DNA from 3 places in the Thauera sp. WH-2 genome. Region 2 is predicted to be linked to each of the others. Evidence: predicted binding sites of a transcription regulator. Region 2 holds the regulator's gene; each other region holds the start of a gene.

Region 1 (3,274 bases), on a different contig from region 2:
CAAGTGCGCCTGCACCGGAGGTAGCAATCAACAGTTTACGACGCTGGGAAGCGAGGTCGGAACGTGTATCGGACATGGCGGGACGCTCTCCGGGGGAAACGTTCGTCGGACCGGCAGGGAATGCGCGGGGAAGAAAAAAGGCGAAGCGGGTCGGGGGATATCGTCGGGCCAGCGCTGCCGGGGGCAAGACCGTTGAGGGGGGGGACGATCATGCAGCGATCACGACTCGTCCCGCTTCGCACGACACTACATAAGCAACGACCGTGCCAGCTCTCAAAACACCCGAAAATAAAGCCAGTGTAGCGCGACAGAACAGGTGCCGAGCCGCCAAACTCCGCCAAACCGCCATTTCACCTGCCATTTCGGTCAGTTTGGCAGCACCCCCTACCCCCTCACTGCCTTTCCACCGCGCTCGCAGGCGACCAGCTCCGCGCGCGCAGGCTCCTGACCCCGGACTCCTGACGCCAGGTCCGTCTTCCCCCACGCCCTAGCCACCCCGGTCCTCAAGCAGGCCGAGCTCACGCAGACGGCGGTACAGCGTGCGCTCGCTGATGCCGAGCTTCTGCGCCAGCTCGCGCCGGCTGCCACGGTGGCCACGCACCGCACGCAACATCGCCTGGCGCTGGATCTCGTCGAGGTCGACCGATGCACCTTGCACGGTGGGAGAGGGAATCGCGGCCACGCCAAACATGTCGTCCTCATCAGGCACCGGGTCCAGCACTTCCTCCGGCAGATGCTCGGGACCGATGATGTCTCCATCGCACATCAGGCTGGCACGTTCGAGCACGTTGCGCAGTTCGCGCACGTTACCCGGAAAGGGGTAGTCGCACAGCACCCGCATGGCAGCGGGTGACAGCGACAACCTGCGCTTGGGTGCCACCCGTTCGAGCAGCGCCTCGATCAGCGGAGCGAGGTCACCCTCCCTTTCGCGCAAGGCCGGAACGCGAATCGGGAACGTGTTGATGCGGAAGTAGAGATCCTGGCGGAAGCTGCCCTCGGCAATCATGCGCTTGAGCGGGCGGTGCGTGGCCGAGACCAGGCGGATGTCGGCGCGCCGCAGCTCAGTCGAACCGACACGGCGGTAGGTGCCGGTCTCGAGCAGGCGCAGCAGCTTCACCTGCATGCCGAGTGGAATGTCGCCGACTTCATCCAGAAACAGGGTGCCGCCACTGGCCGCCTCGACCAGCCCGGGTTTGCGCGCGGTGGCACCGGTGAAGGCACCGCGCTCATGGCCGAACACCTCGCTTTCGAACAAGGTCTCGGGGAGCCCCGAGCAGTCCACCACAACGAAAGGCCCTTCGGCACGCCGGCTGGCCTCATGCACGGCCGCAGCGAGCAACTCCTTGCCCGTTCCCGATTCGCCCTGCAGCAGCACGCTCGCATCGGACGGCGCCACCCTGGAGATCAGCTCGAGCATGTGCTGGAAGGCTGGGGAGCGCCCGATCATGCCCTGATGCTCGGTCGCGCCGCGCGCCACCTGCATGGGCTCCATTTTTTCGATGAACCAGGCGATCTCTCCGCTGGCGTCGCGTATCGGCGAGAGCTCGATGTTGACGTATTCCTCCCCCCGCGGCGTGTGGTGCAGGTGCAGCACGCGCTCGCGCTGACCCGACTGCAGGCTGCGCGCAAGCGGACAGGACTCGCCCGCCCGGTCACACGGCACGCTGTAGTGGTGCGATACGTCGTAGCACGCCCGCCCGACCACGCTGCGCCCATCGCCGAGCGCGCTGCGATACGCCGCGTTGGCGGCAATGATGCGGTAGTCCCGGTCGCACAGGATGTGCGGCTCAGCAAGGGTTTCGAGAAAGGATACGAGTTCGGGCAAGGGACGTGAATCGGGTTGCATGGCTGCCACTCATGACGGTTTATACGCCACCAGTCTGCCACCGTGACAGAAAACACGTCAATGCCGACGTGTGTATCCCACCGGAAAGTCTTGATTTACATCAAATCCAGAACATGACCGGAACTGGCACGGCTCTTGATTAAGGGAGCGCACCGACAACCGGAGCCCCTCATGAACACCACCGATCGTCGCCTGGTGCGTGAAATCACCGTGGTCATCGTCATCAAGCTGATGCTCATCACCGCACTGTGGTGGGCCTTCATCCGTGACGCGAAGGTGCCGGTCGATCCCGGCGCCATGGCCGCCCAGGTTGCCACCCCTGCAAGCTCAAAACTACACACGACATCTGGAGAAACCCATGGTCAGTGAGCAACTCGTCGACCTGTCGCGGCTGCAGTTCGCCGCCACGGCGATGTACCACTTCCTGTTCGTGCCGCTCACCATCGGCATGGTGTGGATGCTGGTCATCATGGAAAGCGTTTACGTGATGACCGGCAAGACGATCTACAAGGACATGACCCGCTTCTGGGGCAAGCTGTTCGGCATCAACTTCGCGCTCGGCGTCACCACCGGCATCACGCTGGAGTTCCAGTTCGGCACCAACTGGGCCTACTACTCGCACTACGTGGGCGACATCTTCGGCGCGCCGCTGGCGATCGAGGGGCTGATGGCCTTCTTCCTCGAATCCACCTTCATCGGCCTGTTCTTCTTCGGCTGGGACCGCCTGTCGCGCCAGCAGCACCTGCTGGTGACGATCCTGATGGCGGTGGGCACCAACCTTTCGGCGCTGTGGATCCTGATCGCCAATGGCTGGATGCAGAACCCGGTGGGCTCGGAGTTCAGCTACGAGACGATGCGTATGGAACTCACCGATTTCTGGGCGGTGGTGTTCAACCCGGTGGCGCAGGGCAAGTTCGTGCATACGGTGTCGGCGGGCTACGTGACCGGGGCGATGTTCGTGCTGTCGATCTCGGCCTGGTACCTGCTGCGCGGGCGCGACGTGGAGTTCGCCAAGCGCTCGTTCCGCATCGCGGCGGCCTTCGGCTTCGCCTCGATCTGCTCGGTGATCGTGCTCGGCGACGAGTCCGGCTACGCGCTGGGCGAAGCGCAGCAGACCAAGCTCGCGGCGATGGAGGCGATGTGGGAGACCGAACCCGCGCCCGCCAGCTTCAACGTCATCGCCGTGCCCAACGAAGCCGAGATGAAGAACGACTTTGCGATCCACATTCCCTGGGTGATGGGCCTGATCGGCACGCGCTCGCTCGACAGGGAGCTGCCCGGCCTCAACCAGATCTACGCGCTGAACCGCGAGCGTGTGAAGGTGGGCGTGGAGGCGGTGAAGCTGCTCGAGGCGCTGCGCAAGAACCCTCAGGATGCGGCCCTGCGCGAGGCCTTCGACAAGGTCAAGGACGACCTCGGCTTCGGCCT
Region 2 (3,274 bases):
GATGGCTGGCGGGTGCGCCGACAGGATCTCGTTGAGATGGTGAGCGACCTTCTCGTTGGAGTGGCGTTGCGCCCAGGCCAGTTCGGCGCTGCCGAGCACCTGCAGTCGGGTGGGGTGGATCAGATTGAGGTGGCCGACCAGATCAGCCGGCCAGATGCGCTCTTCGCCCACGCTGAGGCGGGCCTCGAGCGGCCCGCTGACGTGGATCAGGCTGAGACTGTCGCGATGGGTCTCATACAGCCGGGTCAGGCTGGTCTGCCGCATGGGCGCCCCAGTTCATGAACATCTGGTGGATGTGTGCCGCATCCGGCGCATTCAGCAGCGCTTCGCGGAATGCGCGATCGCTGAACATCTGCGCAAGTTCGGAGAGCAACTGCAGGTGTGTCTCGTTGGCCTGTTCGGGCACGAGCAGTACGAACAGCATGCTGACCGGGCGGCCGTCCGGCGCATCGAACTGGACTGGCGTGGCCAGGCGCAGGAAGGCGCCCGCTGCATCCTTGAGGCCCTTGATGCGGCCGTGCGGGATCGCGATGCCCTGCCCGAGGCCGGTGGAGCCCAGGCGTTCGCGGGTGAACAGGCTGTCGAAAACGGTGCTGCGACCGATGCCCTGGTTGTTCTCGAAAAGCAGGCCGGCCTGCTCGAAGACGCGCTTCTTGCTGCTGGCGTCGAGGTCGACCACCACATTGGGAAGTGGCAGGAGTTGGGATATCAGGCTCATTCGCAGGTGTGCAAACACGACGCCCCGGTCTTCCAGGTCGCCGGGGCGACTGTCGTTCCGGGGCGGGCGCCGCAGGCGTCGTCAAAACGCGCGCATTATAACCACAACCGCGCCCCGGTCATGGGGCTGTAACGAAAGGCTCAGTCCTCGGGGGTCTGGTGCTTCAGCGACTCGTGGTTGTGCTCGGCCATCTTCTGCTTGTATTTCTGCACCTGGCGGTCGAGCTTGTCGGTCATCGAGTCGATGGCGGCGTACAGGTCGGCATCGTCGCTTTCAACGAAGATGTCCTTGCCGCGCACGTGCAGGGTCACTTCGGCCTTCTGCTTGAGCTTCTCGACGGAGAGGATTACCGCAACGCTGGTGACGTTGTCGAAGTGGCGGATGACGCGATCGAGCTTGGAGGTGACGTAGTCGCGGATGGCCGGGGTAACTTCGACATGATGCCCGGTGATGTTGAGATTCATGGTGACTCCTGTGGTTGTCAGATGGATTTGCGCATGCTGACCGGCGGGATATTGAGGGATTCGCGATACTTGGCGATGGTGCGCCGTGCGACCACGATACCCTGCTGGCCTAGAATCTCGGCAATCTTGGCGTCGGACAGCGGTTTCTTGCTGTCTTCGGCTTCCACCAACTGGCGAATCAGCGCGCGAATCGCCGTGGAAGAGGCCGCCCCACCGGTGTCGGTGGCGACATGACTGCCGAAGAAATACTTGAGCTCGAACACGCCGCGCGGTGTCGCCATGTACTTTTGCGTGGTCACGCGCGAAATGGTCGACTCGTGCAGTTCAAGCTGGTCGGCGATCTCCCGCAGCGTGAGCGGGCGCATGGCCACAGGGCCATGATCGAAGAACTGCCGCTGCTGGTCAACGATGGCCTGGGAAACGCGGAGGATGGTGTCGAAGCGTTGCTGCACGTTGCGGATCAGCCAGCGTGCCTCCTGCAACTGGCCGCCCAGTCCGCCGCCCTGGCCGCGGTTCTGCTGCAGCAGGCTGGCGTACAGGCGGTTGATGCGCAGGCGCGGCATGGCGTCCTGGTTGAGACTGACCGACCAGCGCCCGCGCACCTTGCGTACGACCACGTCGGGCAGCACATAGCGTGTCTCGCTGGTGGAATAGCGCGAGCCGGGGTGCGGGTCGAGGCTGCAGATCAGTGCGTGCGCCGCGCGCAGCGCTTCGTCGTCCGAGCCAGTGAGCTTCTTCAGTTTGGCGAAGTTGCGTTCGGCGAGCAGTTCCAGGTGCTTGGTGGCGACCTCGAGGGCGAGTGCTCGCGTCGCGCACTCTGGCAGTGTGCGCAACTGCAGCGCGAGACATTCCTGCGGCGAGCGCGCGCCGATGCCCGCTGGTTCGAGGTTCTGCACATGGTGCAGGGCAATGCTCAGGTCTTCGAGTTCGATGCCCGATTCGGGCGGCAGCAGTTCGAGTAGTTCCTCAAGCGGCTGGTGCAGATAGCCGTCATCGTCCAGCGCCTCGACGATGAATCGCACCAGCGCGCGGTCGTGATCCGACAGCGGCGACAGGGCGATCTGCTGATCGAGGTGGTCGCGCAGCGAGATGCCGGCGGCCTGAAACTCTTGATAATCGATGTCCTCATCGTCCTCGCTGCGGCTGGAGGCCCCGGTGCCCACGCTGGACCAGTCGATGCTCTCATCCTCGCTGCTGCCCTCTCCGCCTTCGTGCTGCAGAGCCTCGCTGCCGGATTCGGCGGGGCCTTCGCCCTGCGGTGCTTCCTGGTGGGATTGTTCGCTGGGCGTGCTTGCGGCGGCGGGCAGGAACTCGCCTTCGCCCTCCTCGCGCTCGAGCATCGGGTTTTCCAGCAGGAAGCGCTCGATCTCCTGATTCAGCTCGATCGTCGATAGCTGCAGCAGCTTGATCGACTGCTGCAGTTGCGGCGTCAGTGTGAGGTGCTGCGAGAGCTTGAGCTGGAGGCTGGGCTTCATGGCGTGAGCAGGGGCGCGCAGTCAGAGCCGGAAGTGCTCGCCAAGGTAGACCTGGCGCACCTGCTCGTTCTCGATGATCTCGGTCGGTGCGCCACTGGCGAGCACACGGCCTTCGCTGATGATGTAGGCGCGATCGCAGATACCGAGCGTCTCGCGTACGTTGTGGTCGGTGATCAGCACGCCGATGCCGCGCTCCTTCAGGAAGCGGATGATCTTCTGGATGTCGATGACCGCGATCGGGTCCACGCCGGCGAAGGGTTCGTCGAGCAGGATCAGGCGCGGATCGGTGGCCAGCGCCCGGGCGATCTCGCAGCGGCGGCGCTCGCCGCCCGACAGCGAGATCGCGGTGCTGTCGCGCAGGTGGTGGATGCCGAGTTCGATCAGCAGCTCTTCGAGCCGCTCGCCGACCTTGCGCTTGTCCAGCCCCTGCAGCTCGAGCACCGCCTGGATGTTCTCGGCCACGGTGAGCTTGCGGAAGACGCTCATCTCCTGCGGGAGGTAGGAAAGGCCCAGGCGTGCGCGGGCGTGGATCGGCAGATGGGTCAGATCCTTCCCGTCCAGGGTGATCTGCCCGCCGTCCGCGCGCACGAGGCCGACGATCATGTAGAAGCAGGTGG
Region 3 (3,274 bases), on a different contig from region 2:
CGACCGCGACCACGGTGAGGCCGATCACGAGGTCGCTGACGCCGAAGGCGCGCGCGAAGGCGACCGCCGAATCCACCAGCCAGTTGGCACCGACCACCAGCATCACCAGACCGACCACGATGAGCCCGATCTGCACGCTCCAGTGGCGGTCCCAGTTCGAGGTGGGGATCTCGGTTTCGAACTCATCCTGAACATTCTTCGAGGCACGCCGCGATTGAACGACCAGGAACACCGTGTACGCGATCACGAGAGCGAACAGCGTGATCGACTCGATCAGACCGATTCGACCGTCGAGCGCAACCACCACCAGTAGCGCCGAGGCGCCGATCATGATCGGGATCTCCTGGCGGATGATCTGCTCATCGACCAGCAGCGGCGTGATCAGGGCCGAGATGCCGAGGATCAGCAGGATGTTTGCGATGTTGCTGCCGACTGCGTTGCCGATCGCCAGATCCGGGCTGCCCGAGAGCGCGGAGCCCACTGAAACCGCCATCTCTGGCGCACTGGTGCCGAAAGCGACCACAGTCAGGCCCACCACCAGGGGCGACACGCCAAAGGACACCGCCAGGCGTGAGGCGCCGCGCACGAGGACGTCGGCGCCGATGACGAGGACGACGAGGCCGAGGACGAACATCAGGGTTTGCTGGAGCATGAGGAAGAGTCTTGCGTTCTGGTTCGGGGCGGGACAGTGCAGACTGTTGCGCAGGCCAGAGGTTCGCACGCGAGTACGATCTTGCGCGGTCCTGCGCGGACGATCAAAAGAAGACGCCCCTCACCGTTGCCGGAGAGGGGCGTGCGGTACCGGACGGTATTTTACAGCCCAGCGTCGGCGCGCAGGGCGGCCGCCTTGTCGGTCTGTTCCCAGGTGAAACCCGGCTCATCGCGGCCGAAGTGGCCGTAGGCCGCGGTGCGGAAATAGACGGGGCGCAGCAGGTCCAGGGCCTGGATGATCGCCTTCGGACGCAGATCGAAGTGGCGGCCGATCAGTTCGACGATCTTCTCATCGGCCACTTTCCCGGTGCCGAAGGTGTTGACCATCAGCGACACAGGACGCGCGACACCGATTGCGTAGGCCACCTGCACCTCGCACTTGTCGGCGAGGCCCGCGGCGACGATGTTCTTTGCCACGTAACGGCCGGCGTAGGCGGCCGAGCGGTCGACCTTGGACGGATCCTTGCCCGAGAATGCGCCGCCGCCATGGTGGGCCGCGCCGCCGTAGGTGTCGACGATGATCTTGCGCCCGGTCAGGCCGCAGTCGCCGTGCGGGCCGCCGACCACGAAGCGGCCGGTGGGGTTGACGAGGTAGCGGACGTCGCCCTTCATCAGCTCGGGCGGCAGTACCGGCTTGATGATCAGCTCGATCACCGCCTCGCGGATCTGCTCCTGGGTGACGTCGGGGTCGTGCTGGGTGGACACCACGACGGTGTCGATCGCCACCGGCGTGCCGTCGACGTACTTGACCGTGATCTGGCTCTTGGCGTCGGGGCGCAGCCAGGGCAGGCGGCCGTCCTTGCGCACCTCGGCCTGGCGCTGCATGACGCGGTGGGCGTAGTAGATCGGCAGCGGCATCAGGCTGTCGGTCTCGTTGGTGGCGTAGCCGAACATCAGGCCCTGGTCGCCGGCGCCCTGGTCGAGCGGGTCGTCGTTGGCAGCATTGACCCCCTGAGCGATGTCGGGTGACTGGCGGTTGATCGCAGCCAGTACCGCGCAGCTCTTGTAGTCGAAGCCGATGTCGGAGTTGTCGTAGCCGATGCGGCGGATCACGTCCTGCGCGATCTCGCGGTAGTTGGGGTGGGCGGTGGTGGTGATCTCGCCCGAGATCACGACGAGGCCGGTGGACACCAGCGTTTCGCAGGCGACGCGCGCCTTGGGGTCTTCGGCGAGGATGGCGTCGAGCACGCCGTCGGACACCTGGTCGGCGACCTTGTCGGGATGGCCTTCGGAGACCGACTCGGAGGTGAAGAGAAACTCAGCCATGCTGCTGCTCCTTGAAAAGCAAAAATCCCCGTCATTCTGGCCTTGCGTCTGCGGCCAGCTCCGGGGATTTCGTCGAGCAGCCGACGCTTTAGCAGTATTTGTGTGGCAGTCTCGCTGCCATGCCGCCCTGCAAGTTGTCGAGTTAACTCGGCGGCAAGTCGCGGATTATAGACCGAAGCGGCCGGGTGTGTAAGCATTCGGGGCGTACGGTGATCTAGGCCTATCCGTGGAAGCGGGCTTGCGTGTGAATGCTGCGACCGTGCAAGCAATTTTCGCAGGTGCGCTCGCGCCCACAGATGTCATCGCTGCTCCCACAGTCTCTCTCGTCGTTGTCGTGCCGTGACGCTTCGGGCACTTTTACGGGACCCCGTTCGTGTTGCTTCAAAGCTTGTTCCGACTGCTCTCGCGCCTGCCCCTGTCCTGGCTGCACCGCCTCGGCGGTTGGGCGGGCTGGCTGACCTACAAGGCCTCACCGTCCTACGCTCGCCGCCTGCGCGAGAACCTCTTCAATGCACTCGGTCGCGAGGACGAGGCGGTGCTGCGCGCGGCGATTGTCGAGGCCGGGCGCCAGGCGCTCGAGTTGCCTTTCATCTGGGGGCGGCCTGCATCCGAGGTGGTGGCGAGCGCCGTGCGCACCGAAGGCTGGGCGCTGGTCGAGGCCGCGCGCGCCGAGGGCGCGGGCATCCTCTTCATCACCCCGCACCTGGGCTGCTTCGAGATCACTGCGCAGTGCATTGCGGCGCAGATTCCGATTACCGTGCTTTACCGCCCGCCCCGCAAGGCAGTGCTGCAGCCGCTGATGGAAGCCGGTCGCGCACGCGGGCAGATGCGCACCGCGCCGGCGGACCTGTCGGGCGTGCGCAAGCTGGTGAAGACCCTGCGCAGCCATGAGGCGGTGGGCATGCTGCCCGACCAGGTACCGGGCGCGGGCGAGGGGGTGTGGTCCACCTTCTTCGGCAAGCCGGCATGGACGATGACGCTGGCTGCGCGCCTGGCGGCGGTGAAGGGCGTGCGCGTGATCTACACCTGGGCCGAGCGCCTGCCGCGTGGCGAGGGCTATGTGTTCCGCTTGCAGGCGCCTACCGAGGCGCTGACCGGCGAACTGGAAGCCGATGTCGCGATCATCAATCGCGAGGTCGAGCGCATGATCCTGCAGTGTCCGCAGCAATACCTGTGGGGCTACAACCGCTACAAGGGGCCGCGCCGTGAGCGCGAGGAGGATGTGCCCGGAGCGGATGCGGAGCGCGCATCGTGAGCCGCCTCGTCATCGCCCTGATCTGGCTCCTGCACTGGCTCC

The links. Region 2 encodes sigma-54, which starts transcription at its own class of promoters, with help from an activator protein. Its sites were predicted from a motif close to TGGCACGCTTNCTGCTNA; they were not measured.
Region 1: the regulator sigma-54 is predicted to act here: its motif matches at 1,971-1,988, upstream of cydP (cytochrome oxidase putative small subunit CydP).
Region 3: the regulator sigma-54 is predicted to act here: its motif matches at 2,066-2,083, upstream of metK (methionine adenosyltransferase).

Annotation. Positions count from the first base shown of each region.
Region 1 is NZ_JBLWFG010000006.1:8,289-11,562, forward strand. Features, by position in the region: gene petA (ubiquinol-cytochrome c reductase iron-sulfur subunit) at 1-76, opposite strand, end outside; gene ACNKW1_RS11030 (sigma-54 interaction domain-containing protein) at 488-1,846, opposite strand; gene cydP (cytochrome oxidase putative small subunit CydP) at 2,018-2,215, shown strand; gene ACNKW1_RS11040 (cytochrome ubiquinol oxidase subunit I) at 2,205-3,274, shown strand, end outside.
Region 2 is NZ_JBLWFG010000003.1:11,974-15,247, reverse strand. Features, by position in the region: gene hprK (HPr(Ser) kinase/phosphatase) at 1-264, opposite strand, end outside; gene ptsN (PTS IIA-like nitrogen regulatory protein PtsN) at 233-718, opposite strand; gene hpf (ribosome hibernation-promoting factor, HPF/YfiA family) at 859-1,182, opposite strand; gene ACNKW1_RS06605 (RNA polymerase factor sigma-54) at 1,200-2,657, opposite strand; gene lptB (LPS export ABC transporter ATP-binding protein) at 2,679-3,274, opposite strand, start outside.
Region 3 is NZ_JBLWFG010000005.1:160,265-163,538, forward strand. Features, by position in the region: gene ACNKW1_RS10425 (calcium/sodium antiporter) at 1-652, opposite strand, end outside; gene metK (methionine adenosyltransferase) at 814-1,977, opposite strand; gene ACNKW1_RS10435 (lysophospholipid acyltransferase family protein) at 2,351-3,232, shown strand; gene ACNKW1_RS10440 (lysophospholipid acyltransferase family protein) at 3,229-3,274, shown strand, end outside.